One region of the Tuberibacillus sp. Marseille-P3662 genome, then DNA from elsewhere that is predicted to be linked to it. Evidence: riboswitches for the same ligand, from Rfam matches in the RefSeq annotation. Region 1 holds a riboswitch; each other region holds the start of a gene.
The links. Region 1 has a riboswitch for thiamine pyrophosphate ahead of thiT (energy-coupled thiamine transporter ThiT). Riboswitches for the same ligand answer to the same signal wherever they lie in the genome.

Region 1 (11,069 bases):
TCTGATTATCCTGGTGCCCTGCATCAAGTATTATCGGCCTTTTCGTGGCGGAGATTAAATCTATCTAAAATTGAATCACGCCCCATGAAAACCGGTCTCGGTCGTTATTGCTTCATTATCGATGTGATGCAAGGGATGGATGAAACGATGATTCCAGGTGTTAAAGCAGAAATTGAAGCCCTTGGCTGTAGTGTGGAAATTTTGGGGAGCTACCCTTGTTTTACTATTAATACACCAAAAGTCAAGTAACTATATTCAAATGAAACAAAGGATGCTCTGACATTCAGAGGCATCCTCTTCTTGTACGCTATGCTTGATTCTCCAAGACCCTAATAAATTCACGCATGTATTCTGGTAGATCTGGCGGACGGCGACTGGACACAAGATTTCCATCAACGACGACAGGCTCATCCAACCAAGTGGCACCGGCATTTTCCATATCATCTTTAATCCCAGGTGTACTGGTCACTTGTTTGCCATCTAATATCTTGGCTGAGATTAAAACCCAACCAGCGTGGCAAATTTGGCCGATTGTTTTTTGCTGTTCATTCATTTTTCGAACAATCGACAATACATCCTTATCACGTCTTAATTTGTCCGGCGACCAACCGCCCGGAACTAGCATCGCATCATAATTATTTGGGTCGATATCCTTAAAAGCAAAGCCGGAATCGACCGGCACACCATATTTACCTGTATACCCCTCACTAGCGCTTTCACCAGCAATATGAACTGTCGCGCCTTCTTCTCTTAAACGTAATACTGGATACCATAGTTCTAAATCCTCAAAATCCTTACTGGCAATTTGAACGACTTTCTTACCTTCCAGACGCATACAAATGCCTCCTTTTTTATCTATTTTCAATGATAAAAACGAGGATTGCAAACATCGTGCGGGTTCTGACTTTGAGTGAAACACCTTTTATCTGTACGCTTAATCAAACGTTTGTTTAACATTTCTCTCTTTAAGCTGGAAGCCCTCGCAAAAGGGATAAAGGGGGGCTTTAATAATGGGGGATAATTCTAATCAATACTATTCCAAGGTGTTAATTCTCTTGCCCAGGTTTATAGGCATAAGAACCTTGATCATTATTACTGGGGTCCTCTGAGTCCACGTCAAGTGTGCCCTGCTGGTTGACAGCAGCAAGTGTGATTTCATCAAGCACATTCATGGAATAACCTTGTGCGATTAACTGTTGCTCCAGCCATTCTCGATTTTTATCCAAGTATTTAAGATTATGATCAATAATTTGTCCATCTAAAATAATTGGGATAGGAATAAATGTGGGTGACGGACTTAATTGAATGTCTTTGGGCTGTAAGGGACGTGCCCTTGCCTTGGGGATAACGCTAAATTCTCCAACATCTTCAAGGGTGGCCATTTCAACATCCGCGACATTCTCATACCCTTTGATTCTCAACTGAGAAATCAACTCCGGTGTCGTCATCCGAATTTTTTTCAATCCTTTTTTATCAATATCACCATTTCGAATGAGAACGGTGGGACTGTCATTGAGCTTCCAACGCAGTTTATTATTTAGAACTAGATAGGTGAATCCAAAGTAACCTAATGTAAGGACTAATGCCCATACTGAGGCTTTCCACAGTGTTTTTGTAACAATGGGTTCACTAATAACTGTACCAAGAATGAGGACAAATAATAAATCAAAACTCGTCATTTGTGAAACGGCTTTTTTACCTGTAAACCTTAGAAGGACTAAACCAACGATAAATACAATGACTGGGGTTATCACTAAATCAAACAAAGTTCCCATGAACGTTCACCTCATCAATATTTTGCATCAAACCTTTCAATTTATGCTTAAAATGAAACACCCCTATCGTTTCCACAACAAGGGGTGTGATGTTTTGTCTTTTATGTTTTTAATTTTGCTTATATTGGGGTTCTTGACTTTGAACATATTGGAGCCGTGCATTTAGATTATCTAAGATGGTTTGCTGTTGTTGAGAAAGGTTTTGAAACATTTGTTTCGCATTTTGATCCTGAGTTTCTAAAGAAAAACTTTTTAAATTGGCTAATGTACTCTCACAGCTAGCAATTGTTTGTTCAATCTTTGTTCCGACCGTCATAATAAACCTCCTTTCGCCCCATAATATGGGCGTCATCAACGTTTTATATTCTTCAAGTTATTACCAAATGACTTTCCGAGTCCACGGTCAGGCCATGCTAATGAGCGGTTAACAAGGAAACGGGGCGATACTAAGATCAGTCCCGACATGACGATGGCGCATAAAATAAACGTCAAAATCATCGTCGTCCCGTTTATGACGAAAGAGTACCAAACGGCCGACATATTTTCAGGTGCATATTGATCAAAAAAGTAAACACCAGCAATAAAGTGGCAAAAATAACGTGCGAAGCTTCCAAGAAAAATAGCCAATAAAACCATAATGACAGCCGGGCGTTTTTTGTCTTCAGCGATTTGTTGTTGGACTTTATATACAAATAGACCAGCAACACCTACTAAAGGAAAGGCAATCAAGTACTCAATGAACGCTTGAACGATGTAAAGGATGGTGGCATCACCCAAGACGACTTGTAAAACGCCCCACAAAAGTCCAGAAAGCATTCCTGTTCTAAAGCCCCAACGCAATGCGACAACAAAAACGGGGATCATGGAGAATGATATTGATATACCCGCGGTCAATTGAATGGACGGAAGAAGGTCCAGCACCATAGCCATGGATGCTAAAATCGCCGCTTCAATCATCGCGTGAAGACGCATATTTTTCATAAAAAAACCTCCTATGTTGAGTTAGACAACGCACCCATAGGAGACCACAGAGACAGGAACTCGGACATACCTGTCTTCATCACATCCCTCCGCTAGCATTAACTAACAGGTTCGAAGGGTCAGAACGGTAAACCGTTCACTCTCAGCAAAACTGCTCCCCTAGTGATGCGTTTATTCAGTTATCTTTTTTATAACATGGTAAACGTTAACATTCAAGATTTTTATCCACTGCAATCTATTTTCCGCTGCGTTGCCACATCAGCATCATCATTAACATGGCAATCTGTGCTATATTCCACAACATCAATATCACACCCACGGCCAATATAAACATTGTCGCCGCGCACAATTTTGGCAACGGTGTTCTCTAGAATGATATAATGTCCTTCAATCAAATCAGCTTTTAAGGCACGTTCTGTTAGAAACAGATCTAATAGTTTACTAATAAATGACCAGCGTTGTCGCTTACGAATTTGAATCGATTCTCCTAGTATTTTATCCGCTTTAGCATCATGGTCCAGACGAACATCAATGGTATTAGCATTAAGCACACCACCCACGGTGAAGGCACCTTGGGCATTGAAGAGATCTGCCGTACAGTCCCCGCCAATTGTGACGAACCCACTGATATCAAGTGTTTTTCCCGTGAGATCCTTACCCACGCGCATCGCTCCACTACTTTCGAGCTGGTCAGTAATAACATGACCTGAAATATGGCTACTGCCACTGCTATCAATCGTGACCGCCGTCACATCACCATGAACATGCGATGACCCACTCAAATCAAAAGAATGAGTATGGATATCCCCTTTCACATGACTCGAACCCGAAGCATCAAATGTTCTACATTCAATATCCCCCGTAACTTTTCCCGACCCGCTGATGTCAACCGAGTCATAAAGACCACCGGCAACACTCCCACTACCGGAAATGTCTAGGTCCCTTAATTTTTCTCGTTCCATTTTATTCGCCCCTAAACTATCCTTTTCACTTAGAATAAATGAAAATGAAAATAAATAAAACGCTCTGTAGATGTATCAGCATTCAGTCTTAAGTCGGACCACAAAGGCATTTAATTTCTTGCAGATTGTCGGCTTGGGTGCCGTAGGCCTAGACAAACAACGAGCACACTCACAGCCAGACAAACCATTGCCACATAATGGAGGTGGGTAATATCTAAATGAGTATTAAATAACAGTCCGAGCAACGTAGATGATAAAATTGAACCCAAGTAACGACTTGTTTGGAACAATCCTGAGGCCGTTCCCGTTTCTTCAGCATTCACTTGCTCATAGAGTGCTGTCTGCATTGAGATATTATTGAAACCATTACTAATTCCAAGAATAACCATGATGATGATCAACCACCATAGCGGTGAAGCTTGATTCAATGTCAAGATCAAACCCGTTCCAACTAAAATCGTTACCGCTCCTGCTAATAATGACGGCTTGGAACCGCGAAGATCAATCCACCGGCCAGCAAGCGGGGCCACAATCACGCCACAACCAGCCATCGCCAACATGATGATCCCCGCTCTCCCACTGCTATAATTTCGAACCTGTTGCAAAAAGGTAGGTAAGCCAAAAAAGTAACAATAAAAAATAAGATTGATACTCATGAACTGAACATAGATCAATGTCACATTCACGTTCTTCTTCAATGCATCCAAATCAATAAAAGGCTCATGCCGGCGTTTTTCATAAAGATAGAAACTGCTTCCGGCAATGATCAGAATAAATAAGGTCCACCAGCGAATATCTGTCTTTAAAGAAAATAGAAACAGAATAAAGCTAATCATACTGACACTAAACAAAACGATGCCGCCGAAATCAATGCGGCCGAGTTCAATTTTTCCCATTCCCTTATTAGGTAAAACAAAAATAGCCATCAAAAACGAGACAATAATGAACGGAAAGTTAACTAAAAAAATCGCTGGCCAATCCCATGATTCAATTAAAAAGCCACCGATTGAAGGGCCGAAAGCAGCGGACGTTGATGAAAATACCGCGAGTGCTGCCAATGCTTTCCCTTGCCCCTCTGTAATACTTGTTCTGACCATAGACATACCACTTGGAAATAACGTTGAACTGCCAATAGCTTGGAGCACGCGAAACACGATTAACCAACCAAAACTGGGAGAAAACGGCGCAAGAAGCGATGCCAGAGCAACGACAACAAGTCCTGCCAAAAATAAACGTTTCGGACCGAACATATCACTGAGTTTGCCTGTAACAGGCTGGGCAGCCGCACTTGCTAAGTAAAAGGCAGAAATTAACCAAGACGCATCAGCAAATGACAACTGGAATTCACTTTGAAGCCGCGTTAACGCCACAGCGATCATAGATGAGTTCAAAGGATTAAGCAGCGTACCAAGGCCAATGGTCAAGACTAGAACCCATGACTTTGGTCTTTTAATTAATTCGGACATAGAATGACTTCATCACCTTACATCAATAACTGATTAAATCAATCATACGAAAATTTTGAACGTGATAAAATCTTTCTGCTCAATCACCAACTATTGTCGTATGTTTACCCACCCCTTATAAATTCAATAGATGTCGTATCACTCTTAATAACGATTTCGGATATGTATTTTTTTTAATAAAAATGTTATTATAAAATAAGAAGCTCAAGGAGGCTTACGTCAACTTAGCGCTTCTTAACTAGTCCAAACAAGCACTTTTTGATGTTGGCGATGAGTATAAAAGCGAATGATATCTGTTCTCTCATTTCAAGCATAAGAGTGAATAGATTTTATTTATTTTCACTTGTGCACTATTACACAAGGAAGTGAATCACTAACAGCACAAGGTGTTTGTCAAAAACCGCTGCAGTTATTGGAATCATCTTAATAACTATATATTCGTAGCGGTATCATTTTATAGCAAAGGAGACATCGGCTATGTCAGAAACATCGAATCAACAGCCTTCTGAAAATCAAGCTGCCGCACAACAGACTTCAAGTCAAGTCCAACGTGATGTGCTTGATCAACTGTTGAACCCTGAAGTTCAACAGTCATTGACGGTTCTCATCGAGAATCTTCCGAAGTTAACAGAATTGGTGACTGTGCTAACAAAGTCCTACGACACGGTTCAATCCTTAGCAACGGATGATGTCCTTAAGGAAGACTTCAAAGGAGGTTTTCAAGAAGTTCTTGATCCTTTGCAAGGCAAAGCAAAAGAGGTTGCTGCCAATGCTATTGAAGCAAAAGAACGTGCTGAGGACAGCGAAGAAACCATTGGACTTTTTGGTCTATTAAGATTGCTCAAAGATCCACAAGCCCAAAAGCTATTCCGCTTTGCGCAAGCTTACCTCACCATTATGGACGAACAAGAGCGGAAACAACAGTAATATTATCATGATCACGAACAAATGAAGAACGGAGGATGATTATGTCTAAACATATTGTCATATTAGGCGGCGGCTATGGCGGATTGTTGTCTGCTTTAACCGTACGTGAACATTTAAGTGCAGACGACGCTTATGTCACAGTCGTTAACCGCTATCCAACGCATCAAATCATAACAGAACTTCATCGTCTGGCCGCGGGCAACGTCGATGAAAAAGCCGTTGCTCTACCATTAGAAAAGCTGCTCAAAGGCAAAAATGTGGAGCTTAAAGTGGCCAACGTCAAAGAAGTCTCACCAGACAAACAAGAAGTGGCGCTTTCAAATGGCGGCACATTAAATTATGATGCTCTTGTTGTGGCCCTCGGCAGTCATACGGCCTTCTTCGGCATACCAGGATTGGAAGAGAACAGTTTCCTTCTAAAATCTGTAGACGATGCCAATCGTATCCGTAAACACGTCGAAAATCGCATTCGCGAATATGCGCAAACGAAGAATAAAGCCGATGCCACTTTCATTGTCGGCGGCGGTGGTCTAACCGGTGTTGAACTTGTCGGTGAATTTGCTGATCTTATGCCAGAGCTAACGAAAAAATATGGTGTCGACCCTAATGACATCTCACTCATGTGTGTCGAAGCGGCCCCATCCATTCTTCCTGGATTCTCAGAAGAATTAATTGAACGTGCAACTTCCAGCTTAGAAGCCCGCGGTGTCCAATTTTTGACCGGTCTTCCTGTAACAAAGGTTGAAGGCGACGCTGTCGAACTAAAAGATGGTCAAACCATCAATGCGAAAACATTAGTTTGGACAGGCGGTGTCCAAGGCAACCCGGTAGTTGCTGATTCCGGCATTGAAGTTAACCGCGGCCGCGCCGTTGTGAATGATTACTTGCAATCCAATTCCCATGACAACATCTTTGTAGCTGGTGACAGCGCCGTTGTTATGAAGGAAGATGGCAAGCCATATCCACCAACAGCCCAAATTTCTTGGCAAATGGGTGAACTCATTGGCTACAATCTCTATGCTTACTTAAAAGATAAGGCCTTCGATACTTTCGATCCTGTTATGTCAGGGACGCTGGCTAGTCTTGGCCGCAAGGATGGTATCGCGACAGTGGGTGCCAACAATACCCAATTAAAAGGTATGCCTGCATCTATGATGAAACAAGCCAGTAACGTTCGCTACTTATCCCATATTAAAGGCCTATTTTCCTTGGCTTACTAAAATTGACTTGACGTCAAAAAAAGCAGAGACCGCTTGGGTCTCTGCTTTTTTTATTATTTTATTAACGTTGCATGCCCTCTCCTATTCATCCTTCATCGGCGTTGACGCTTGGTGCAGCATATCTTCCAGTTCCTTAGTGAAACGCTGGACGTCAGTCTCACTCCAACCTAGAAGATCGGCCATATACCGGGTCACAGGTGCCTTCCATTGTCGAACCCAATCAATATGGAACAGCAATGCCCCCGAACGACGAAGGAAAAAGTCGAGCAATGTCGCCGTCATTTCTTCCTCAATACCGTAACGAACCATAGCCATAATGGTTTTTGGCAGACCATACTGCTCGGCATCCTCATCTGAAATATTGTGAATGGTATCATAGATCGTTCCGACATTCGAACCATAACGTTCGACAAGTTGCCGTGCAGTTGTCTCCTCTAAGCCCATTCTTTTGCCGTCCTTAACTCGTCGATGAATAAAATCGGAAAAACCGTCGCCACCACCAACATCACCACCCGATAATTTGATATGAGCGGTCTGACATTGGTCAATGAGCATGTGGCCCTCGTCTTTCAATTGCTCGCCGACGAGGTCCAGCACCCGTTCCGCCATTTTTCTATAGCCCGTCAATTTACCTCCGGCAATCGTAATTAAACCAGAATCGGAAACGAAAATCTCATCTTTACGTGAAATTTCATCCGCTGATTTTCCTTCTTCATAAATTAATGGTCGAACCCCGGCCCAACTTGATTCAACATCTTCTGGACGAATATGGACATCGGAAAACCGGCCGTTAATCGCCTCGAGAAGATAATCACGATCAGCTTCTGTCATTTTTGGATTCGAGAAGTCTTCTTTTTTATAGGTGGTATCTGTTGTTCCAACATAAACTTTACCTTCCCTTGGAATCGCAAAAATCATACGACCATCGCCGTTTGTCGTATCAAAATAGACGGCTTGCTTAAGCGGAAAAGCGGCTTCATCAATAACAATATGAATCCCTTTCGTTAACTGCAAGAATTTCCCTTGCTTGGAACCATCTTGTTCACGTAAAGTATCAACCCACGGCCCTGCCGCGTTAACTATTTTCTTCGCATAGATATTGTAATTTTCACCGGTCAATTGATCAACCACACGAACCCCTTGTAACTGCTTCGCGTCATCATATAATAGTTCTTCAACTTTGGCATAGTTCGACGCTTTGACCCCGCGATGTGCGGCAGCTTTCATTGTTTCCAGCGTCAGACGAGCATCATCAGTCCGGTATTCAACGTAATAGCCGCCTCCCTTTAACCCGTCCTTCCGCAGCATCGGTGCTTTATTAAGGGTCGTCTCGCGATCTAACATTTGTCGGCGCTCACTTTTTTTAACCTTGGCAAGAAAATCGTACATCCAAATACCGATTGACGTCATGAATTTGCTGAAAGAACCGTCACGATAAATCGGTAACAACATCCAAAGCGGCGTTGTCACATGCGGGGCATTTTCATAAACAATTGCCCGCTCTCTCCCGACTTCAGCGACCAACTTCACTTCATATTGAGCAAGATAGCGGAGACCACCATGAACCAATTTAGTTGAGCGGCTTGACGTTCCCGCTGCAAAGTCCTGCATTTCCACAAGACCAGTATTAAGGCCACGAACACTTGCGTCCAAAGCAATACCTGTACCAGTAATTCCGCCGCCAATGATTAGTAGATCAAGGGTATCATCAGCCATGGCTTGTAGCTGTTCCGAGCGGTTTAATGTTGAGAAAGTCATTTCGAACACCTCTATGTCATGTTATTCATTTAATCGTACTTAGGAGATGAGAAAAATAAAAAAGAGGCCACTTCAACCTATATAGTTACCCGTCAACTACATAGGCTAAGCAGCCTCTCATAAACTCATCCGAAATTATTAACTTAATTTTATTATATAACAATTAGCTTCAATTGTAAATGCCAACTGCATATTATTTAAACGCTTGTGCCGCTTTCACAGCCTTCTGCCAACCGCTGTATAAATCTTGGCGTGTATTTTCATCCATATCTGGTGAAAACGCTCTGTCTACATTCCATTGCTTCGCAATTTCGGAACGATCATGCCAGTAACCGACAGCCAAACCAGCGAGAAAGGCGGCTCCAAGTGCTGTCGTTTCACTCACCGTCGGACGTTCGACGGGAACATCTAATATATCACTTTGGAACTGCATTAAGAAGTTATTAGCGACCGCACCGCCATCGACCCGTAATTTTTTCAAATGAATGCCGCTGTCTTTTTGCATAGCATCAAGAACATCTTTCGTTTGATAGGCTAAAGATTCCAAAGTTGCCCGGATAAAATGAGCGCGCGTTGTACCGCGAGTCATTCCAAAGGCAGCGCCGCGTACATCACTATCCCAATAAGGCGTACCGAGTCCAACGAAAGCGGGAACGACATAAACCCCATCCGTTGATTCTACCTTTGATGCATAGGTTTCGCTTTCAGGTGAATCTTCAATGACTTTCAATCCATCACGCAACCATTGAATCGCTGAACCAGCCACAAAAATACTGCCTTCCAAAGCATACTCAACCTTACCATCCAGTCCCCAGGCAATGGTCGTCAACAAACCGTTATCCGATGCTACAGGTTCTTCCCCTGTGTTCATCAGCATGAAACAACCGGTGCCGTAAGTGTTTTTCGCATCCCCTTTTTCAAAGCAAGCTTGCCCAAACAATGCAGCATGTTGATCACCTGCTGCTCCGGCAATCGGAACTTCTTGATTAAAGAAATGATGCCCGACTGTGTGACCAAAGATACCTGAAGATGGACAGACTTCCGGCAACATGCTTTTAGGAATACCCAAAACATCAAGCAGTTCATCATCCCATTTAAGATCATGAATGTTGAACATCAAGGTACGTGAGGCATTTGAATAATCAGTGACATGGGACTCCGAACCAGTCAGCTTCCAAATGAGCCAGCTGTCGATCGTGCCAAATAACAAATCACCGTTTTCAGCTTTTTCACGGGCCCCATCAACGTTATCCAAAATCCATTTGACTTTTGTTCCCGCAAAGTAAGGGTCAATCAATAGCCCCGTCTTTTTCCGAAATGTATCTTCTAATCCTTGACTGCGCAAGTCTTCACATATGGACTCCGTTTGCCGTGATTGCCAAACAACCGCATGGTAGACGGGAAGCCCTGTATTCTTATCCCAAACAACCGTTGTCTCTCTTTGGTTAGTGATACCGATTCCCGCAATTTGATCAGCCGTCAGATTAGCGTTGGTTAAAGCTGCAGCCATGACAGATAAAACCGAGGTCCAAATTTCATTGGCATCATGTTCAACCCAGCTCGGGTGTGGAAAAAACTGCTGAAATTCCTTTTGCCCTGTAGCGACTGTTTCCCCTTGTTCGTTAAAAATGATCGCCCGTGAACTCGTTGTTCCTTGATCTAACGCCATAATGTACTTCTCACTCATTGTTACCCCTCCAAAATATAATCTATCTTTAAAATATTAAGCTGACATGGAAGTATTAACGACTTCCTTTTTTCTATCACCAATGATAGCCCCTATAATTACTATGAGAACGATTGCTGATACAATCCAGAAACCTACAGAAATTTTGTCTTGAAATAGAACATTATACAAAAGTGCGCCAAACGCCCCCCCAATAATCGGTCCAACAACCGGGATCCAAGCATAGGTCCAATGCGATGTTCCTTTCCCTGGAATCGGCAGAAGAGCATGGGCAATTCGCGGTCCAAGGTCAC
Region 2 (11,069 bases), on a different contig from region 1:
TACAGATTGTTAATGATTTTATGAATCATAAAATTTACAATGGTTTGTAGAAGAATGATTAAAAGGAGCGTCATTATGCCAAAATATCGTCTACTATTAATGGGCCTATTAATCATAGGCATGGTGCTTAGTGGCTGCGGTGAGCAAAAATCTGAGTCAGAACAATCGACACAAGATCAAGCAGCCAAGCAAATCGATACGAATAAAAACAGCAATCAAGTGACTGACTTGACCGATGCGAACTGGATGGTCGGTGATTTTGAATTTACCGATCAGAATGGTCAAGCTTTTGGAAGCAAGGACTTAAAAGGGGATATCTGGCTGGCCAACTTTATCTTCACAAGTTGCCAAATGGTCTGTCCGCCCATGACCGCCAATTTACGACAAGTTCAGCAAAAAATTGACAAAGCCGGTGTAGATATCGATATCGTGTCATTCAGTGTCAACCCGTCAGTCGACACACCGAAAAAAATGAAACAATTTGGCAAAGACCATCATGCGGATTTTTCTAATTGGCATTTCCTAACAGGCTATGACTTTAAAACCATCAAAAACTTTTCCGAAACGCATTTTAAATCAGCCGTTTCCAAACCACCGGAGGGTTCTTCCCAATTCACGCACGGAACGAGCTTCTATTTAGTGAATCGAGATGGCAAAATCATTAAGAAATACAATGGCTATCAAAACGTCCCTTATGACACTATCATTGCAGACCTGAAACAATTAGCTGAAAAATAGACAAAGAAAGGTGCCCTCAGTATGATGCAATCTAGAAGGCACCCTTTTTTTAATAGGATCATTTATGTTGTTCGTATGTGTCGGTCATAGATTGATTGGGCCTCTTCGACACTTTGCATACCATGTAATAGGACACGACCGTCGTGAAACACAACGATACGACGCTTATCGTCCAATCTGGCATGGATGAGCAAATCATTCGCCGCTAGCTTCTGGGCAACCCCTTCTAGCTTCTGTTTTACGGCTTCCGGTTCTAAGCGTTCACCTTCAAGCGGGCGGATTTGCACCGTATCGCGGCCACAAAGCACAGCTGTTTTGGTTCCTGATGACGTTTGAAGATAAGGATACGTCGGATCATGACCACATGACGGGCAGTCGTCTTTTTTCAATTGATCCATCTTCATAGACGTCTGCTCGTTCCCCCAAATATCGGTAAATATTAATGTGCCGCGTAGCGACGCTTGATTCCCTGTCAACAACTTCATCGCTTCCGTCACTTGATGGCTAGTCACCCATTGAATAATTGGCGCAATCACACCGACCGTATCACATGTATCTTGCTCCGTTGGCATCGTCGGCAGCAGACAGGAGAAGCATGGCGTCACCCCGGGAACAAATGTGTACGTCATACCTGTACTTGCCGTCGCCCCGCCATATATCCAGGGAATGCAGTGCCTTTGCGCTAAGTCATTGATGAATAATCTCGTTTCAAAATTGTCAGTTGCATCAATTATAACATCGACATCCGCCGTAAAATGCTGCCTGACATAATCAAAAAAATCGGAAACATAGGGCTGAATGTCGACTTCATGGTTTACCGCCTTTAACCGCTCGGCCGCCGCTGTTGCCTTTGGCGTGCCCGCTTCAGCATCGGTCTCCGTATAGAGTTGTTGGCGTTGCAAATTGCTCCACTCGACATAATCGCGGTCAACGATCACCAGATGGCCGATACCCGCGCGCACTAACATTTCGGCCGCCGCTGTTCCCAAAGCACCCGCACCGACAATCAATACTTTAGACGTGTTTAATTTCTGTTGGCCGCTGTCTCCAATGGGAGAGAACAACGTTTGCCGCGAATAGCGTTCATTCATCAATCGGACTCATTCCCTCTTTTGGACTGCTTGGCGTCGCTTGCGTTTTCATCGGAATTCGGCCTGCTTCATAGCTTAGGCGACCGGCCTCAACAGCTAATTTCATCGCCCGCGCCATGGATACCGGATCACCTGCACCTGAGACAGCGGTATTCAATAAAATGCCGTCAGCGCCGAGTTCCATCGCTTGCGCAGCATCTGATGGCGCACCAATGCCGGCATCTACAATGACAGGAACATCTAAAGACTCGGTCAAATATTGTAGATGCAAGGGATTCAAGATCCCTCGACCGCTCCCAATCGGTGATGCACCTGGCATCACCGCATGAACCCCTAATGCTTGCAGGCGCTTAGCCAAAATCACATCATCAGAAATATACGGGAGCACGGTAAATCCTTCAGATAGAAGCGTTTCACAGGCCTTGTACGTTTCAAGTGGATCTGGTAATAGAGTCTTTTGATCACCGATCACTTCGACCTTAATCATATCACATAGTCCAGAAGCTTTCGCGAGTTTCGCGGTCCTGACCGCTTCTTCCGCTGTTGTTGCTCCAGCTGTATTCGGTAATAACGTGTATTGATGAACATTGATTTCCTCTAAAAAATTGGGTTGATCAGGTTCAAAAATGTTCATCCGCCGCACGGCAAACGTCAGCACTTCCGTTTCCGAAGCCTGGACCGCTTCGGTTTGTACCTGTAAGTCATCATACTTCCCAGTTCCCAAGAGTAACCGTGATTGAAATTGATATCGACCGATTGTTAACATGATCATCCGCCTCCTACAAAATGAACAATTTCAATTTTATCACCGTCTTGAATGTAACTTTTTTCATAGTTATTTTTTTTCATAATCGTTTGATTGTGTTCAACGACCGCCATTTTTTCTTGCAATTGATAAAATCCTAGCAAATCATTGATTGTGTGAACGTCTTCTGGTAATGACACATCTTGGCCATTAATAACAACAGCCATTACTTCAAAACCTCCTTGCTTGAATATTGGGAATGAGAAAATGGTGTTAAATCAATGTCCGGTTGCCGGCCCTGGACCAGTTGTGCGAGCAGCCAGCCAGTCACAGGGCTTAGTAGAATCCCATTGCGATGGTGCCCAAAACCATACCATAAATTTTCGGTATGAGGTGCCTGACCAATATAGGGTCGCCTGTCTCGGGTTGTCGGCCTGAGCCCGGCCCAGATCTGGTCAATCTTAGCTTGGCTGAGTGCTGGCAGCAAGGCTCTAGCAGAAGATAATAATTGGTAAACACCGTCCACAGTGACATCCGTGTCATAGTCATAAGGTTTTTCTGTAGCACCAATATAGACTTTATCCCCTTGTTTGGGTGTGATGTAACATGATTCGGAAAAAATCGTCCGAGACAACATGGGCTCAGCCACGCGTACAGATAGGGCTTCACCCTTAATTGGAAATAGGTCAATATCAGCATGCGTCAGGTCTGTCTTCCCACTCCATACCCCTGCAGTGACAATGACATGATCAGCAGCATAATCCCCTTTTAACGTTCGTACCCCTGTCACCTTCTCACTTTCTTCCATCACTTCCAAAACATCATTATGTTCTTCCAATTTCGCACCATAGTGCACCGCTGCTCGTGCCAAAGCTTGTGTTAAATCAGTCGGCTCGACCTGACCTTCATAAGGAAAATAAAGAGCACCGGAAATCGTGTCTGAGAGAGCCGGTTCAGTCGCTAACACTTCGGATCGTGTCAGACATTGGGCGGTCTCCCCTTGACGCCGCTGCCAATCGGCTATTGTCTCCATACGTGCCATATCCTGTTCTGAGAATGCCGGCCGCATCGCACCTGACTGCCGATAAACAATATCAATCCCCGTTAATTGACGTAATTCCTCACTAAGTTCAGAAAACATAGAACGGCTGCGTTTCGCCAAGTCATACAGCGGCGATGGGCCATCAAGTTCGGTTTGCACACCAAGCATGCCGGCAGCTGCTTGTGATGTCCTCGATCCAATCTTGTCCTTTTCCACTAAAAGCACCCGCTGGCCGGCTTTGGCTGAATAAAATGCCGCCGCACAACCGATGACACCTCCGCCAACAATCAAGACATCGTATTTTTTAACCATAATGTCCTTGCACCTCCAATTGCATCCGAATCGCCTCCGCTTCACGCTCCGGCTCCTCCGATTGCATGATCCCGTTCATCACCGCGACACCATGCGCTCCAGCGTCCATGACCTTTGCCACGTTGTCAGCCTGAATCCCACCAATCGCGAGTACTGGGATATCGACGGCTTGGCACACTTGTTTTAACGTTTCAATGCCTTGTGGCATGAGCCCTCGTTTGCTAGCCGTTGAAAAAACATGACCGAACAAGAGATAATCAGCACCTGCTTCCGCTTTTTGAGCAGCTGAATCACTGGAATGACTGGAGCAACCAACGTGTAAATGGGGATAAGATGCTTTCCATTTTTTCGGGGAGTCATCTTCGGGCAAGTGGATACCGCCAATGTCAGATAAGTGGTTCATTGTAGCTCCAGTATTTAAAATGATCTTGTCAGTGGGACATTTATTTTCAAGCATTGCCTCGACCCATTGCCTGATCTCTAATGCAGTGCGCTGCTTTTCACGAATGTGGACAGCATCAATCCAAGGTTCAATCGATGTTAAAACCTTTAGAAACTGTGACAACGATTGTTGTCCATTTGATATGACATGAAAGGCTGGCATCATCTCCCCCTCCCTTCAAAATAAGAATGATGTCTTAGAAACATAAATGAGCGGGTTTCTCCGAAAAATGAGCGGTTATCGGAAGAAATGAGCGTTCTATCACCAAAAGTGAGCGTTTCTTTCCGAAATTGAGCGATTTTTACGAAAAATGAGCGAAATCCCATAAAAAGTGAGCGACCTCAACCCTTAATAAAATTCATACAAAAAACCACTCTCCAACAGGAAAGTGGTTTGACAAACGTAAGTATGATCATCCGTCAACCCCTACTTTCCTTCGCTGGCACAAACCAGATCAGGTTCCAAGGGTTCGGATGATTCCGTCTCAGCCCGAAGGCACCCCTAGCAGAGTTTTATTAAAGTCGATTTATTTGTTTTCATAATACCATGTATTGAAGGCGTTCACAACATCTTTTTCAGACCATTCATATTTTCAAGCCTTGATTTAATATTTAAACCAAACTTGCCATCCTTTACTCTTAATTTTGGCAAATATGGTGCGTCCATGATGTCACTATGTGTTCCTCTTGATATTTGTCCAAGTGTGATGCCACAATCCCTACGCCCTTTAAAATCGTTTAAGTTGACAGTTCATCGTTATTCCCTTATGCTATAATCAGCTTATCAGAACTGAATAACCTTTTGTTGTCAAAGGGGAGTAGCTTAACAATAACGGTCGTCATTACGGGATCAAACCCCGGCCGTCATTGGCAACTGTTTGAGTTGTTAGCAAGACCTTTGCCTATATTTGGGTAAAGGTCTAATTTGGTGTTGAATGCCTTTGCCCAAAATTGGGTAAAGGTATTTTTTTATGTACAAACTACGTCTGATGAAGGGAGTATCGATATGGACTCAATTTGGCTTGAATATGGTTGGACTTTGTTAATATTAATCGGTTTAGAGGGGATCCTATCAGCTGACAATGCCCTCGTTCTAGCGATCATAGCAAAACACTTACCGGACAAACAAAAAAAACACGCCATTGACTATGGCATCTACATGGCGTTTGTTTTCCGATTCATCTCCATTTTTCTTATATCATTTTTGACAGATATTTGGCAAGTTCAGGCCATCGGTGCAGCATATCTTATTTACTTAGGCGGCAAACATGTTTATGGTAACTTCTTTAGTTCAGAAAAAGAACACGAAGAAGATAATGAAAATAAAAAAGGAGCCGGTTTTTGGACAACAGTAGCCAAAATTGGCATAGCGGACATTGCTTTTGCTATTGACTCCATTCTGGCAGCTGTCGCCCTTGCTGTCACATTGCCACCAACTCCACTGCCACGGTTTGGTGGTATGGATGGTGGACAATTTGCAATTATCGTGGCTGCAACAGTAGCAGGACTTATTTTAATTAAGTTCGCAGCGAATTGGTTTGTGAGACTTCTTGACAAACGTCCCGGTCTAGAAACAACCGCTTACATGATCGTTGCATGGGTCGGTGTCAAACTAGCTGTTATTACACTCGCACATCCGAGCATCGGCGTATTAAATGAACATTTCGTACACAGTACAGCTTGGAAACTAACCTTCTGGGGTGTTCTAATCGTAATTGCGGTTGGCGGATGGTTTTTGTCAGGAAGAAAGTCACCTGACCAAGGCGAAGACACCCCATCGTCTTCAAACCGTTCAGAACCTTAGGTAATCTCCAGTGTATAAGATGATAGCTAAGAAAGCGAGTCCCTTTGTTGGACTCGCTTTAATTGGATGATTTAACTGCCTTCACCATGGTTGTTACGCGAATGGTTATGATTCTTGACTTTTTTTGAACCACTAAGCGGTTCAGGTTGATGGCCCTTGCGTTCGGGATGCTTTTTGTGTGCCAAAACCTTAACCTCCTTTCCTTGTTGCAAATTAGTCTTTGCGGTTAAGTCAAGGTTTATGAATCATCATCATTCGTCCCGCTTCTTCTTACCAATGGGACCAAATCGGCACTTTTCAGCCATCCAGTGAGCTATTAAATAGATTAAAACATAAATCGGAACCGAGTACCACATGTGCCAACCCTTGGATACATAAAAGCCAAGCAACTTAAAAATTACCTCAGCTACCACACCACTTACAACGCCAAAAAACACACCTTTTAGCCAAGGATTGAGATGGGGTTTGAATTGTAGAAGCAACATAACGAATATTGGGATCAAAGAAATATCCCAAGGAACATAAGCAGGAATGGTCGGTAAGGCTTTACCTGCATAGTACCATAGACCCAATGCCGTTCCCAGAAAGTCCATATAGGAAGCGATTATGATGACCAAACATCCGGCAAATAAAATTCGTCCGAAATTCTGTTTATCACATACCCAGAACCAAACAATCCAAGGAAAAATCGTCAATATGACTGAAATCCAGAAATCCCAATGAAACAGCGTATGATCGATCCAGTAATCAAGCATATCTGCTTGCAGTTGATGAAACCTTTGATAATATCGATCAACAAACTGGACAGCACCTTTGTTAATAATCGGTTCCATCTTATTAACACCTCATCACGCAAAGCCACTATTTGCTATTAGTTTCACTCGTCAATGAATCAGATATACTTCAACCCCCTATAAACATCCCTTAAACAAAGATAGATTCTTACAGACTCAATAGTCATCATTCGACTCGACATGGCAAAATATTTCCTGAGAAATAACGAAACAACCCTCTCTAAACGGTGACTGTTGAATTTTGTTATTTTTAACTTTAATCCTTATGTTAAATTTCGCAAAGAAAGTGCTCCCTGATTAAAGCAAGGAGCACTGTGTTCACTATTCATCCTTTGAATCGATTTCTTCTACTTTTTCAATGATGGTCCGTTTATGTTTATCACCAATTTTATTATTAATGATGTCTCTATTAATCAATTCATTAACAGCATCATGCTCTTCATAATATAGTTGCCTGCGGGCGTCATGTATTTGCTCGGCCTCAATCTCGGGGTAAGCGTCATACAGTCGACTCAGTTCTTCATGGTAGGCATCCAGTTCGTTTTGGTATTGCTCTTTGAGATCATTATAGACATCGCCTGCGACGAATGAAGCCGCCCGCATCTCCTCTAATTTTTCCTTGGCTTTATCAATCCGATGAATATGAGCAATCGCATTATCATAATCTTCGACCCCCTGTGACGGCTTTACGACACGGAGCCATTTAATCAGCGGATCCAATGTTAAGGTTTGAACAACTAAGGAAAAAACGACAACACTAAAGGTTAAAATAATAATTTCATCTTTCATGATAAAATCAGCCGGCAAACTGAGCGCCAAAGCGACAGAAAGACTTCCTCGCAAACCGCCCCAATTCACAACATGCTTCCATTTAAGCGGCACCTTCACAAAGCTTAAGCTTAGATAGACAGCGATACAACGAGTCACAAGCACAATCAAAATAGCACCGACAATTAAAAACCAATCTTGAGAGAAGTTAAAAGAAATTCTGTTAATTTGTAACCCAACCATAAAGAAGATGATGGAGTTAGCAATCAGTGCAATAACGTCCCAGAAGTTTTTAATACTCATTTTAGTTAATGGGGTCATACCCACTTTGGTTCCATAAGAACCGTAAATAATACCGGAAACCGCGACCGCAATCACACCGCTAAGTTGAAAGTGCTCAGCCGTGAAGTAGATACCGAAGAACATAATAAACGAGAAGACAATCTCCAAAGGATAATCATCAAACAATCTTGTTAAATGAGAAAAAACAAACCCAGCTAAAGCACCAATAAGGAAGCCGCCAATCGCAAATTGCAAAAACATTAAGATGCCTTCACCAAGACCAGCCCATCCCATGGCTATGTATTCCAATAAATAGATAGAAGAAATTTTAAATAATACGACGGCAATACCATCGTTAAACAACGACTCTCCTTCTAAGATGGTCGTTAATTTACGATTAACGCCTTTTGTCTGAAAAATAGAAATCACGCTAATCGGATCTGTTGCCGCCATTAAAGCACCGAAAACAAACGCCACCTGTAAGGGCAAATCAAGCACCAAGTACATTAAAGCACCAACAATGATGTAAGACAGGAATGTGCCGCCAAAGGCAAGGAATAGAATCGGCTTGCGGTTATCATTAAGATGTCTAAAAGGCATTTTAATCGTCGCTTCACCTAAAATAACCGGTAAAAAAATCGAAATAATAATGACTTGAAAAACTGAAGAGGTGTTAACAAAATCATAAACTTTTTCCAAAGGCTCGATGTGAACCATTCCTAGAGCGAGTCCGGCAATCACAAGCGCGATCGTATAAGGCAGATCAAAGTATTTAGCGATTGCTGTTACGCCAATAGCCATACTCAGTAGTAGAATAATTTGGATAAAAACTTCGTTAAATGCGTGCATGCCATCATCCTATCCATTGTTGATTCACTAAGATTCATGATTGCCGAAACCGACCTTTCTTATCCTTTTAGCGTTCCAACGGATGAAGTCGTTCCTGCATCATTCTTCTTCCTTCTATATAAACCTGTTGTCATAAGAATAGCGACTAAAATACAGAGCATACCGGCTCCTTGCCAGTAGCTTAAATGATTCCTGAAGACGAGCACACCAATAATGATTGCGACAACAGGTTCAATAGTAGCTAAAATCGACGCCCGGCTTGATTCAATCAATGAGAGACCGTATGTATAAAGAATATAAGCCAGACACGTCGGTATCAGAGCTAAACCCAAACTTAATAACATCACGTCTCCAGTTAAAACAACATCAAGTTTTTGCCATAGACCGCCTGTAGGAACCATGAACAGACTGGCAAAGACAAAAGAGTAAGTTGTGATTGTCAATGTCGAATACCGTTCGCCCATATACTTGCCAAAAATACTATACAATGCATAACAGAAACCCGATGCTAAACCAATCAGTACAGCTGACCATGACATATTAACTTTTAAACTGGGAAATAGACCGACAACAAACCCACAGCCAATCAATGTCACCAGTAAGGCGATGATTTTCATCTTGCTAAGCCTTTCTTTAAATAAAAGATAGGACATCACTGTGACAAACATCGGCCCCGTATACAACAAGGTCACTGCCAGTGATAATGACACTTGATCAATCACCGTAAAGTAGCACCAGTTGAAAAAGACAATACTTAAAATACCTGTTCCAACAAAGAAAAAACTATCCTGCCAACGGATTTTTAATAACCTTGGGTTAAATGCACCTAAATAAACAATCATTAACAAACCTGAGCTGATAACCCGAATAGCCACCACATTCCAAGCCGATAGACCGTAGGCATATAAAGGCTGAACAAACAAACCAATTAAACCCCAACACGCCGCACCTGTTATGGCCAATACATAGGCCTTTTTCCTATCCATGACTATCCTCCCATACCATTAAAATCCCCTTTCCCTATTATTTGACTATTTTAACATAATTGAATCCGAAATCTGAATGATGCCTGATTAGACGGGCTCCTGCTGAATTTGCCCGAACCCGTAACATGTGTCGATGCAAATGTCGATCACACACATAAGATGTCATTGAAACCATTAAAAAGGAGTGTTTCTGATTATGGGTTACTTTGGCGGTTACGGATCTGGATTTGGCGGCTACGGTGGTGGCGGCTACGGTGGTAGCAGCTGCGGTGGTGGATGCCACGGCGGCGGAGGCGCTGGTGGCGGTTTTGCCATTATCGTCGTTCTGTTCATCTTACTCATCATTGTTGGTGTCACTTACGTTCAATAAATATTTAGTAAGGCTGTTCCAACTTTCGGAACAGCCTCGTTTTTTGGTAAAAAACGCAAAATACAGTCATAATCCCCCAATTAAGTTAATACAGTGAAATGGAATTGATTAAAAACCGGAGGGGATAGGATTTGGAACCAGCATTTTCAAAAATGACTCAATACCGGCAGGACGAGCGATCAATCATAAGGAATGGTTTACCGAAGACGCCGAAACCCAAAGACGTTATCATCGTTGGTGCAGGTATGTCAGGACTGGTTTCAGCTTCATTATTAAAGGAAGCCGGGCATCGTGTCACTCTGCTTGAAGCATCAGATCGAATCGGCGGACGCGTCATGACTAAGTATGCCCCGTTCTCGGATGGTCTTTATATGGAAGCAGGGGCTATGCGCATTCCAATCGACCATAGGTTAGTTTGGGAATATATCCAAAAGTTCAACCTCCCCATTAACCGCTTTATCAACGCCACAGCCAATGATCTGATATATGTCAATGGTGTCAAAACACGTTGGAAAAATTACGAACAGAATCCCAGCTTATTGGGCTATCCTGTAGCAAACCATGAACAAGGAATAACTGCTTCAGAACTTGTAGAATATGCTGTCCAACCGTTTTTAACACAGTTCAGGCAAACCCCTCCCCATCTCCGTCATCACATGAAAACAGCCTTTGACCAATACTCGTTTGCGAACTATTTTCGCTACAATCCATACGGAAGGAGCTTATCTCCGGCCGCCATTGAAATGATTGAACAGCTTCTTGCCGTTGATGGATTTCCGGAATTATCTTTTATTGAAATTTTATTCGAATTGTTTACGACCGTTTTTAATCCTGACACACAGTTTTA
Region 3 (11,069 bases), on a different contig from region 1:
CCAAATCAAGTAAATTCATACCGCCATCATGATGCCACCCAGGCGTGGTTCGAGACATGTTACCAACAGCGGTAACTCGTGTGACCCCCACCTGTCCTAACTGCTCAGCTAAGGGGAATAGCCGTTGAGGTGCGACGGCGACACCAACAGACTGTAAATAAGACTTAAAAGGTTGAATATAAGACATGGCTTCAGATAAGTGCTGACAACCAAATACATGGATCGTACGATTGAGCGGTGAAGCAGCAAATCCGGGCTCGTGATGAACAATCACCGTCCAATGGGTGTTATCAGAACTGGTATACACATCGCTTTCTGTAAACTCAAACCGACTGCGTTCACTACGGATCGCTATAGCCTCAGCGTGCGAAATCGTTCCCCTTGGCCGTTTATCGTCATATCGCTGTAGCGCCGTTGCCAACATTTGTGCAAAAGCCTGCGGTGCCACCGAACCGCCGGCTTCAACAAATACCGCATGAGGTGATAGACACCCCTGTTGATCATAGATGGAAACATCCTCAGCAAGACGTTGGACCGTGTCATCAAAGCGATCCGGGGTGAGCGCCTCTTGCCCAATCATCGCAAAACTGATTTTATGCCCATACCCAATAAACCGTTGGGTTGCCGGTACCCGTTTTTTTATGGCTTCAAGTGATTCATTCGATCCGTAGGCAACAATAGCTTCTGCTTCCGCAATCGCCGCATCTTCAAGCTCGGCTGTCCCACCTTTCCACGGCAAAATCGCTAGACAAGATCCTAATTCTGGGCTGACCTCTTCTATAGACCGAGCAAAAAGAACCGGCATCAATGGTTCAGCCGATGACGTTTTTCCAATGATACCCGATTTTAATAACAGCCCCATGACTAGACTCCATATCGGCAAACCAGGGATATTGCCTGAGAATACGTTAAAGACGACATCGGGCCCATATGCCTTAGTGAATCCGCCTGATTTGCTCGGTCGAAACCCATCCAGCACTGAAGGATTATCGAATTCATTATGCAAAAAACGGGCTAACGCCTTCTTCCGGAATGTTCGCATGAAACGTTTTAATTCAAGACGGATGATTTCCTTATCATATCCAGTGATCTCCGGGAGCCACCGTTCGGCGAGGCGCCGCCAATGGTACTCTGGGTCAAGCCACTTTTGCACCGCCTGATCCACGACATCGACGATCTCCATCACGTCAACATTCGTAAGCAACCATTCGCGATGATGTTTAACAATCCGAGCAATGTCCGTTATGTCTCCGGCTGATAACTTCGGCAATCGCAGCGTCAAGGTACGATCCTCAGATGAAAATACGCGTTCTGTAAATGAATCGAGATCAATGTTTTCCGGGATATAGAAAGCATCTAAATGATCATGTCGACCGCTCATGATTGATGAGCCTCCATTAATGCATCCACAGTTAAAGAACAACCACGCGCTTCAGACCCTTTCGCCCGTCCGAGTAAAACAAGACCTTCTTCAGTTTGATAGCCAAGATCTTCGGTTAATACGGCGAGACAGCTGTTCCAATTGGCTAAATCATAATGAGCCAAGACACCCACTTCTCCCATCTCTACTGGTTCCAACGTGTCTGGATGTAATACTTGTGTTCGTACCCAAGCGGGACTGACTTTCTCCCGAGGCGGACCTTGTTCGTTGACAAAACATTGATCGTACAACTGTGAACTGATCTCTGTCATCCCGTACATATTGATGCAATCAGCCTGACTTACGCCAAATGTATCTTGAAAAGATGCATATAATGTTTCCTGATCAACCTCACGTGATTGACCTTTAAAACCCCCGGTATCAAATAGACGGCTCCCATCTGGGAGTTCAAAATTGATGTTTTTTTCAGCACAATAATCAAGGACATGAACATAAGCAAATGATGCGCCCATTAACAGCACAGGCTTTTGTCTGTCTTCACTTACTCTAAGTGCCTCAGTTAGTCCCGACATATCAAGGGCTTCCCCTTGAAAGAAACATTGGCTATGCTCATCACCGAATGTCTTGACGACCATCGTTAGATACCTTGCTAATGAAGAATGGGGATTCACATCAGCACCCGGAGAAAGGGTATAGATCGTCATCCGGTCGCGATCAGGCAATACAAACTGTTTAAACCCTGTCGTCATCGAAGCATCCCAAACATCCAAAGTCGGATGATGATTTTTTCCGCGTTGATTCTTATTCGTCGTTCCACTTGTCATAAATATAGCCTCAGCTTCCGTTGGCGGCTCACAAGACAACGCCAATGCTTTAAAGGCTTGGAGCGGTATCGCTGGAATATCACGCCAATCCTTGACAGTTAATGGCGTCTTTCTTCGTTTCTGACAATACTTTTTATACGGAGCATTATGCTTGAACTGATAAGCGAATAATGACAAGGCCATGTCGTTAAAAGTTGTGTCATCATCCTTTGATGATTTAATAAAATCATAGATTGTCGATGTAACCTCTATAGATTCCGTCTGCATCAAACGTGTCCTTCCTTTCTGAGGGATTTTAACCCATTTGGAATGTTGACCAGTACCAGTTGCAGCAACATCGCTGTTAGAGCCCCAACAAGAATGGTATTGCCGAGCAAGCGCCCGGCCCAGTTATCTACTGAGCTAAAATCATCCGGAAGCGCAATCGCCAGTAGAATAGATAGGCCCGCGATCACAAAATTGGCCTCTGTTTTTGCCATACGATTCAATATATTGATACCTGTGAAAATAAGCGATGCAGCAGCCGGCAAGAACATACCACCAACGACGGCATCTGGCGTTATGGCCAAAACAGCCCCTGCCTTCGGAACAAATCCCAGTATAAGAAAAATGATCCCGGCAACTTTGACGGCATGCCGCGAACCGACACCTGTTAATCGCATTAAACCGACGTTTTGTCCATATCCTGTTGTCGGAAATCCACCAAATAACGTTGACAGCATTGACCCGGCCGATTCGCCTGCAAACCCGCTGCGGAGTCGTTGCTGATCGAGCTTAACCCCAACCATGTCTGCTGCCGCTTGATAAACACCCATTGCTTCAATAACCGCAACTATGTAAGCAATAAAGAAGGTCATAAATGTTAACAAATCAAAATGCAAGGCACCATACGGCATGAAATGCGGCCATCCAAACCACCCTCTCGTCGCAATGTCCGAAAACGACAGTGCTCCAAGGACAAAACCTATAATATCACCGATGACCAAGGCAATGAGAAATGAAAACGAACGCCACATGCCTGTTCCAAAAACCGACAAGATGATGACCAGCAAGGCGGTTGTGATTGACATCGCAAGCACGTCACCATTTAAAAAGTTCTTGGTTCCTGGTGCCCCTCCTAAAAATAAATTCAAGGTGAATTCGGAAAGGCCGATGCCGACAATAAAAATGACAGTCCCTGAAATCACCGGTGTAAAAAACGCCTTCATTTTTGCGAGAATACCCGTCACAGCAAGTAGAAAAACAATCGCAGCACTGACGATGACGCCGCCTCCCGCTGCAGGTAAGGTATGCGTTTTTCCAGACGAAATCATGAGCGCATCAAAGGCTGCCGACGGACCCTGGACGACCGGAAGCCGGACCCATCTTGTTGCTTGAACAAGCGTCACTAACCCCGCCGCGATAAAAATCGCGTTAATCATATTTGCTGACAGCGCAAACGGTAACCCAATCATAGCGGCAACAAAAACCGGATCAAGCCAAACGTTAGACACAAACACATGCTGCAGGCCATAAAGCAACCCTTTTACCGGTGGAAACTGCTCCTCCAAGCCGATTGTTACATGACTTTCACTCTTGGACGTCCTATGGTCCTCTATTTGTCTGTCTTCCATCATCCATCTCCTCCCAAATAAAAAAAGCCACCCAGCAAAGTGGGTGGCTTAAGGGACAAAGTTTTAATACAATGACCATCATTCGTAATACCACGCCACTTCCCCACGCTAGTATTACCTAGTTCAGGTCCAAAGGGTCGAATAAAATCTCTCAGCTTTTGACAGCTCCCCTAGTGGTGACTTTTTCAGTTTTTATAATATTAGCACCTGATGGCTAACATCGTCAATGAATAGATGGGTCCTGCGTTTGAACCCGTTTGACCAACACGGCGGTTCCGATACCGCCGCCAATGCCCATTGTCGCCACACCATATTGCTGATCTTCCATGATTAATTCATGAACGAGGCGCGTCATAATCACCCCACCGCTCGCGCCATACGGATGCCCTAATGCAATCGCACCGCCGCCTCTATTCACCTTATATTCGGGTATATGTAATAACCTAAGGGAGGCCAATACTTGTGACGCAAAAGCTTCATTCAACTCAAATCTATCAATAGCTTCAATGGTCAGTTGATGTCTATTAAGCAATTCGGTGACTGCTGGAACGGGTCCCATTCCCGGTAAGTTAGGATCCACACCAATAGAAACAGCATCCACGACTTCGGCCATAGGCTGTAAGCCAAACGCCTTGGCCTTTGCTTCTGACATCATTAAGACCGCACTTGCCCCATCATTCATTGGACAAGCATTCCCCGCAGTGACCGTCCCCTGTTGTCCATTGTCCGCAAAAAGGGGTGGGAGTCGACGAAATAAGCGATATAATGATCCGCTCCGCGGACATTCATCGACCATTAAATCATTATGGTCATGCGTACTAACGGCTATCATCTCGTTATTAAAACGACCCGTTTTGATAGAATGAGTGGCTTTCTCGTGACTATTCATAGCGTAAGCATCCTGGTCTTCTCGTGTGATGTTATAATGTTGAGCGACATTTTCCGCCGCTTGTCCCATATCAGGATCCCCGATTTGAGCAGGCGCAAATGGCGCCCGTACATAAAATTGCGGTGGTTGGACTTGATGAATCGATTGTGGCCGAGCCATTTTCCATGGTGCTTGACTAACACTTTCCACACCACCAGCCACATACAAATCACCCGCCCCTGCTTGAATACAGCGCATGGCATAGACGATTGCTTCCAGACCCGAACCACATTGACGATCAATGGTTACACCTGGAACCTTATAGGGAAAACCCGCTGTTAATGAAGCTAACCTCGCCATATTCCCGCCAGGTCCAACGACATTGCCTAATATAACATCATCAATGGCTTCAGGAACCACCTTCGCCTTGTTGATTAAAGCTTTCAGTACTTTGGCTGCTAATGTTTCTGGAGCAATCGATTTAAGCCTTCCATTTGCTCGACCAATCGGGGTTCTTAATGCTTGGACAATGACCGGACGATTCATATTTTAAAACCATCCCTCTCTTCTAACATGTCTATTAATTGACGCCGGGCTAATTTGCCGCTATTCGTCAAAGGTAAGGTTGGTATGACTTCAATCCTTCTTGGAACCTCATGTATTGGCAAATGATCTCGGCAATATTGTCGTAAGTGCTTCATGTTAATCGAATCGGCCAATGCTTGTTCAATCACAAGGATAGGAATCCTTCCCCAAAGATGGTGTGATAAACCGACCACCGCCAAATTATCAATACCTGGATAACGCCGAATGACCGTCTCAACGGACTCCGGGTAGACATTCCATCCACCCGTGATAAACATATTTCTTTCTCTGCCGACAATGTATAAATAACCATCTTCCATATAGCCTAAATCACCGGTTGTAAAATAGTTGCCGAGAAAATGATCCCGATTTTTCTCTGGGCTATCAAGATACCCTGAAAACATCATATCGCTTTTCACATAAACCCGGCCGACTTCTCCATCAAGACAACGCTGATGTTGCTGATTGCTAATGAATAAAGAGACACCTGAAAATGGGACACCCACAGAATCAGGGGCCTTATGAGCATGCTCTGGTGAACGGTAAGCAACAAAACTCAATTCGGATGCGCCATAAAATTCATATAGACGAGTCGACGGTAACCACGCTCTAAATTGCTCTCGATCAGCCGGCTTTAATTGATCCCCGGAGACAATCACCGATTTAAGGGAGTCGGGAGCCGATGTTACGGGTTCAAATTGAACACCCGATAACAACATGGTCAGCATGGTTGGCACAACGTACAGATCCGTCAATTGATCTTCTTGACACCAATGTAACCATCCACTGGGAGACAATCCTTGTCTGATATAAGCCGTCCCACCCACTGTTACGGTCTGAATTAACGCAAAAAAGTTTAAAGAATGCTCTAAGGGACCCGGAATACCAACCCGATCCAATCGGGATAAGCGGAAAACAGACTGACCTCTTATTAAACTATTCACCCATGATTCATGATCTCTGATAAATGGCTTCGGAAGTCCAGTCGTCCCACTGGTAAAACTTAAATAGAACGGACTTTGAGGGGATACATCTGAAATACCGTCACCTTCGTTATACTTAGTCATTAACAGTTCGTCCCTATATACAATACGCTTAACTTCATCCTCCATCCACGGTTGATAGAAGGCCTGGTCAATAATAAGGAGATCTAATTGGATTTTCTTTAAAATACCTAGCAACTGGTCATTCGTCCATTTACGATCCAATGGGGCGATGACTTTCCCTGATAGAATTGTCCCCAGTGACATTTCAATCATCGTTTCATGATCCCGTGTTAGCACCCCAACGCGTCCAACACCTATCTGAAACGACTCTAACATCTTTTTAATATGTAACAAGCGATGGTAGAGAGATTGATAGCTGTATGTCGTCCGCTCTGTCACGATAGCTTTATGATCCGGTTGCTGATATGCATGGTTACGCAACGGTTCTAGAACATTCATGGTATCACCTCATCCAGCTTGTTTGCGCTCTTTAATATCATAATTGATAGAAGATGTTATCCGGTATAACCTCATGGCAAGCCATGATGATAGCATCACTTTTACAAGATCACCTGGAAGAAAAGCTAGATTACTCAACATAAAAGGAATGGCTTCTGTCTGGGTCATAACGACCGCATACGAAATCCCACAAATATAGATCACGAATATGCCGCCGACCACATTGGCCATTATCATTTTCCAAATTTTCTTAGCCCCACATATATGACTGAGGCCTCCAATGACAAAAGCAGCGATGGGATAACTTAACACATAGCCGCCACTGTAGCCTAGCAAAACACCCATGCCACCGCGGAATCCAGACAAAATGGGGACACCGATCGCAACTAAAATGACAAATAGAAACAAACTCATAAAACCTTTTCGAGCGCCTAACACATTTCCTGCCAGCATTACGCCAAGGGTCTGCAAAGTGATCGGAACAGGAATAAATGGGAGGGGGATCCCTGGTATCACTCCTAAAGCTGCCATAAATGCTGTGAATAAAGCCGTGTAAATGATCGCCCTTAATCGCACATCGATCTTCCTTTCTTATGTTAAAATGTTTAATTGTTAACCATTCTATAATACAAGTTAACATTTTGACAAGAGAGTCAGTTGGGGTGAATTTGAATGTTTCCAATTCTCTAGAAAGAAAAAAACTGACCCCCAATCATAGGGTCAGTAAGGTCTGGATAACGAGTATGCTTCTCATGGTCCGAATCAAATCTAATATCATAAAAAAAAGCACCCAATTGGGTGCTTTTTTGCTAAGTCAATTTATTGCTTTTCAACGTTAGCTGCTTGTGGTCCACGGTTGCCTTCAACGATTTCAAAAGAAACCTTTTGGTTTTCTTCTAATGTTTTGAAGCCTTCTTCTTGAATAGCTGAGAAGTGTACGAAAACATCATCTTGACCTTCAACCTCGATGAAACCGAAACCTTTGTCTGCGTTAAACCATTTTACTGTACCTTGTACCATAATTTCCTCCTGCGTGGCTTCCAACCACATTGTATTACCAATTCTTGCTCAAATAATCATTTTTCAAGACGAAACACTTCAGAAGCTATTCATTCTTTCCATCATACCGAACAAAATTAGTTAACTACAGTATAGCAGGGAGCCAAAATAATTGTCAATGGTTTTTATTATTTTATCAGCGAGATATGCCGATAAAAATAATACCGATCACCAACACGATACTGTAAACCATCGTCATGCGGGATTGTTGTTGTTCTTTTAATATAAATATGCCGAACATCATGCCAATCCATGCCGCCATCTGATTGTTTCTGCAATCAGTTCCAAGTCGCATGAATGATTGATGACGCAATGACGAGCAGTAATGCAAGCAGCTGCATAAGCGTGCCTTATTGATCAGCAGGATAAACCAGACCGATTTGCTGCCGAGCACGCTCCAGAACACGAGCAGTCATCTTGGAATGGTCATATGAGTTGATAGTTGATTCCCGTTTACCCATTTTGATGAGATCAATAAACGCCTTCATTTCATAATACATCGACGGCTGATCGTCCGGTTGTTTAATAGATTCTTGAGTGCCATCATGATACTGTATGGTCACGTCTCCAGGCTCAGATATTTTATCAATGATGATACTGCCGTTTTCACCTTGAATTTCTGCCGGCAAATGGGACGTTGTGATTTTGGAATGCATGACGACTGCATCCATGTCATCATAATGAGCAAGCACACTCCCCTCACCATCAACGCCGGATTCAAGGGTCACACCTGTCGCCTGAACATGATTGGGCTCTCCAAATAACACGACCATAGGGTAGAGACAATAGACACCTAGATCCATTAATGAGCCATTGGACAGTTCGGGTTTAAAGGCATTCAAGACCTCACCTTGCTTATAAGCGTCATAACGGGATGAATACTTACAAAAACTTGCGAAATAACGGCGCACGGTTCCAATCTTATGTAAATGGTCCCTAATACTTTGGAAGTTAGGGAGAAGCGTCGTCTTCATGGCTTCCATGAGCAATACGTCATGACGCTTGGCCGCACTGATCATCGCTTCCACCTCTGCTGTGTTGGACGCCAGCGGTTTTTCACACAGAACATGTTTGCCATGATTCATAAACAGAATGGACTGCTCAGCATGATAAGCATTCGGGCTGGCAATATAGACAGCATCAATCGCTTCACTATTCGCCATATCATGAAGATCAGTAAAGGTGTCTCGGACACCATATTTTTCGGCAAACGCCGCCGCTTTCTCTCCACTTCTTGAATAAACAGCCGTCAACTGAAAGTCCTCAATCTCACTCGCTGCATTAATCAATCTTTCTGTAATCCAGTTCGTTCCTATAACACCAAATCGTATCATGATCCATTCACCTGACCTTTATTGTCAATTTTCAGTGCTGGTCACCCTATAAATCAACGCATCACCGACATGTAAACGAACGGTTTTGTCATAAAACAGACCTGCTTTTTTGGCCACAAATATGGAAGCTGGGTGATTGGGATTGATGATGGAAATGAGTTGATTCAGTTTTAAGTCATTTAATCCGTAATCCCGAAACCCTACGGCTGCTTCCTTCGCTAACCCTTGACCCCAATATTCAGGGACTAACCAATAGCCGATTTCCACTTCTTCCTGTCCATCGATCGTCTGCCTGATTAATCCAGCGTGCCCAATTAACCGGTTGTCCGGTTGATAGACCATCGCATATAGTCCCAGCCCCTGTTCATATTCAGGTAAGATTCTATTTCTCATATGTTCTTCTGCTTCTTCATACGATTTAGGCTTCCCCATACCAATATAACGGATCACGTCCTGATTCGCCCATAATGATGCGTAGAAATCGAGATCGTCCATCGTATAAGGTCTGAATAGCAGCCTGTCTGTTTCAATCATGACCTTTACCCCTTTTTTTCTATTAATCTTTCTCGCCTTTTTCTTCATCAGATATTGTAACATCGATTTCTTTTACCTTCATTTTCAGGACAGGCGTTTCCATCTCGTTCGACTCAACAAAATGGATCGTCACGTGCATCCCAGACTTCAAAAAAATAGCCAATGGTTGTTTCTTGCTGGTGATACTATAAATGTGTTCTTTACCTTGAAGCATAAACTTGACGGTTGATTTTCCTTCGGTTTCTGATTTGTAAACATGCGATATAACGCCTTTTTCTTCACTTAAAATGCTTGTATCTGTCGGTACTGCTTGGTCTCCATCTGCACTTTGAACAATTGATGTTTTATAATGATTGAAGGCAGCTTGTTTATTTTCCGCAAAGCCTGTAATTTGCTCATTATTAGCGTTAACCAATACGACTTGCCGGTACACATCATTGGCATCCATGAGCGGGACAACCCAAGTGAACTTTCCATAAAGGTAAAACAGACTTGGGGCACCTCCGTCATATTTTTTCTCCCTGAAGGCCTTTTCTGCAACATCGATAGCTGACTTTCCGCTAATCCCCCCATTAGCCCCGTTGTAATAAGTGATGTTGCCTGTTCGTCCATTCATCATTGCGTAACCAACCATGGATCCGGAACTATTGTCAGGTCGAGTAAAATCAGTAAACCAGTTAAATCGCTTACCTTCATCGAAGACGCCTGTCACAGCATCGTAACCTTCCCAATCTGTTAATTGTTTAACATCTTTTTTGCCGAACCAAGCGTTTAATAAACCATGCCGATATTTCCCGTACCATTCGCTTCTTTCTTCAGCGACATCCTCCGGAACAACTTGCTCGACGAACTTAGGTGTTGCTTGTTTATCGTATTTTTTCATGTCACCTGTTTTCGGATCAACCATGACAACACCATCGACGACACGAATGTTGCGATAATTTGTATAGTGGCCATAACTTACAGCATAATAAGGCTTTCCATTCTTATCAGGTTCCAGTGATGCATCCATAATAATCATCCCTGGGTATCGATCCCTAACAAGGCGATTGAGGTTGTCACCAAAATAAGCATAAGGGGTGTATTTCATATCATACTTAACCATTTGAGCATCGGACCACTGATCTTGAGCACTCATCATAATATAACCCGGCGCTTGTTTTGCTTTCCACCATTTAAAGAAACCATCATATTCAATGGAAGACACCCATGTAAGATCACCATTAATATTTTGGATATGCGTCTCACCCAATGTATAATAAGATGCATTATCTAGTTTACCGATAAGTTTTTCTGATTTATAGCGAGCGTATTCCTTTGGGACTACCGGGATATGTTTTTCATTCATATCTTTAGCCGGTTGTTCAACTACTTCAACTTTCTTTGAAGCAATATCATATTTATCATCGGCTAACGTAAAAGGATA

Region 2: linked by a shared signal. The riboswitch ahead of B9Y89_RS03650 (thiamine phosphate synthase) and the one ahead of thiT (energy-coupled thiamine transporter ThiT) in region 1 are both predicted to bind thiamine pyrophosphate.
Region 3: linked by a shared signal. The riboswitch ahead of B9Y89_RS16425 (solute carrier family 23 protein) and the one ahead of thiT (energy-coupled thiamine transporter ThiT) in region 1 are both predicted to bind thiamine pyrophosphate.

What each region holds. Positions count from the first base shown of each region.
Region 1 is NZ_FXBS01000003.1:356,215-367,283, reverse strand. It holds gene pheA (prephenate dehydratase) at 1-249, shown strand, start outside; gene B9Y89_RS03420 (type 1 glutamine amidotransferase domain-containing protein) at 308-835, opposite strand; gene B9Y89_RS03415 (DUF421 domain-containing protein) at 1,047-1,775, opposite strand; gene B9Y89_RS03410 (DUF1657 domain-containing protein) at 1,885-2,091, opposite strand; gene thiT (energy-coupled thiamine transporter ThiT) at 2,127-2,756, opposite strand; TPP riboswitch at 2,824-2,927, opposite strand; gene B9Y89_RS03400 (polymer-forming cytoskeletal protein) at 2,978-3,718, opposite strand; gene B9Y89_RS03395 (MFS transporter) at 3,829-5,184, opposite strand; gene B9Y89_RS03390 (DUF1641 domain-containing protein) at 5,662-6,111, shown strand; gene B9Y89_RS03385 (NAD(P)/FAD-dependent oxidoreductase) at 6,153-7,331, shown strand; gene B9Y89_RS03380 (glycerol-3-phosphate dehydrogenase/oxidase) at 7,413-9,089, opposite strand; gene glpK (glycerol kinase GlpK) at 9,283-10,776, opposite strand; gene B9Y89_RS03370 (MIP/aquaporin family protein) at 10,813-11,069, opposite strand, start outside.
Region 2 is NZ_FXBS01000004.1:12,505-23,573, forward strand. It holds gene B9Y89_RS03625 (SCO family protein) at 76-738, shown strand; gene B9Y89_RS03630 (ThiF family adenylyltransferase) at 801-1,829, opposite strand; gene B9Y89_RS03635 (thiazole synthase) at 1,822-2,595, opposite strand; gene thiS (sulfur carrier protein ThiS) at 2,598-2,801, opposite strand; gene thiO (glycine oxidase ThiO) at 2,801-3,928, opposite strand; gene B9Y89_RS03650 (thiamine phosphate synthase) at 3,921-4,532, opposite strand; TPP riboswitch at 4,785-4,883, opposite strand; gene B9Y89_RS03655 (TerC family protein) at 5,376-6,173, shown strand; gene B9Y89_RS03660 (small acid-soluble spore protein P) at 6,245-6,415, opposite strand; gene B9Y89_RS03665 (CBO0543 family protein) at 6,425-7,006, opposite strand; gene B9Y89_RS03670 (cation:proton antiporter) at 7,289-8,866, opposite strand; gene B9Y89_RS03675 (DMT family transporter) at 8,926-9,852, opposite strand; gene B9Y89_RS03680 (YjcZ family sporulation protein) at 10,049-10,222, shown strand; gene B9Y89_RS03685 (flavin monoamine oxidase family protein) at 10,375-11,069, shown strand, end outside.
Region 3 is NZ_FXBS01000006.1:1,553,543-1,564,611, forward strand. It holds gene B9Y89_RS16415 (acyl-CoA reductase) at 1-1,381, opposite strand, end outside; gene B9Y89_RS16420 (LuxE/PaaK family acyltransferase) at 1,378-2,472, opposite strand; gene B9Y89_RS16425 (solute carrier family 23 protein) at 2,472-3,818, opposite strand; TPP riboswitch at 3,902-4,000, opposite strand; gene B9Y89_RS16430 (thiolase family protein) at 4,042-5,232, opposite strand; gene B9Y89_RS16435 (AMP-binding protein) at 5,229-6,716, opposite strand; gene B9Y89_RS16440 (biotin transporter BioY) at 6,726-7,292, opposite strand; gene B9Y89_RS16445 (cold-shock protein) at 7,536-7,736, opposite strand; gene B9Y89_RS19440 (hypothetical protein) at 7,912-8,037, opposite strand; gene B9Y89_RS16450 (Gfo/Idh/MocA family protein) at 8,126-9,109, opposite strand; gene B9Y89_RS16455 (GNAT family N-acetyltransferase) at 9,134-9,643, opposite strand; gene B9Y89_RS16460 (hypothetical protein) at 9,666-11,069, opposite strand, start outside.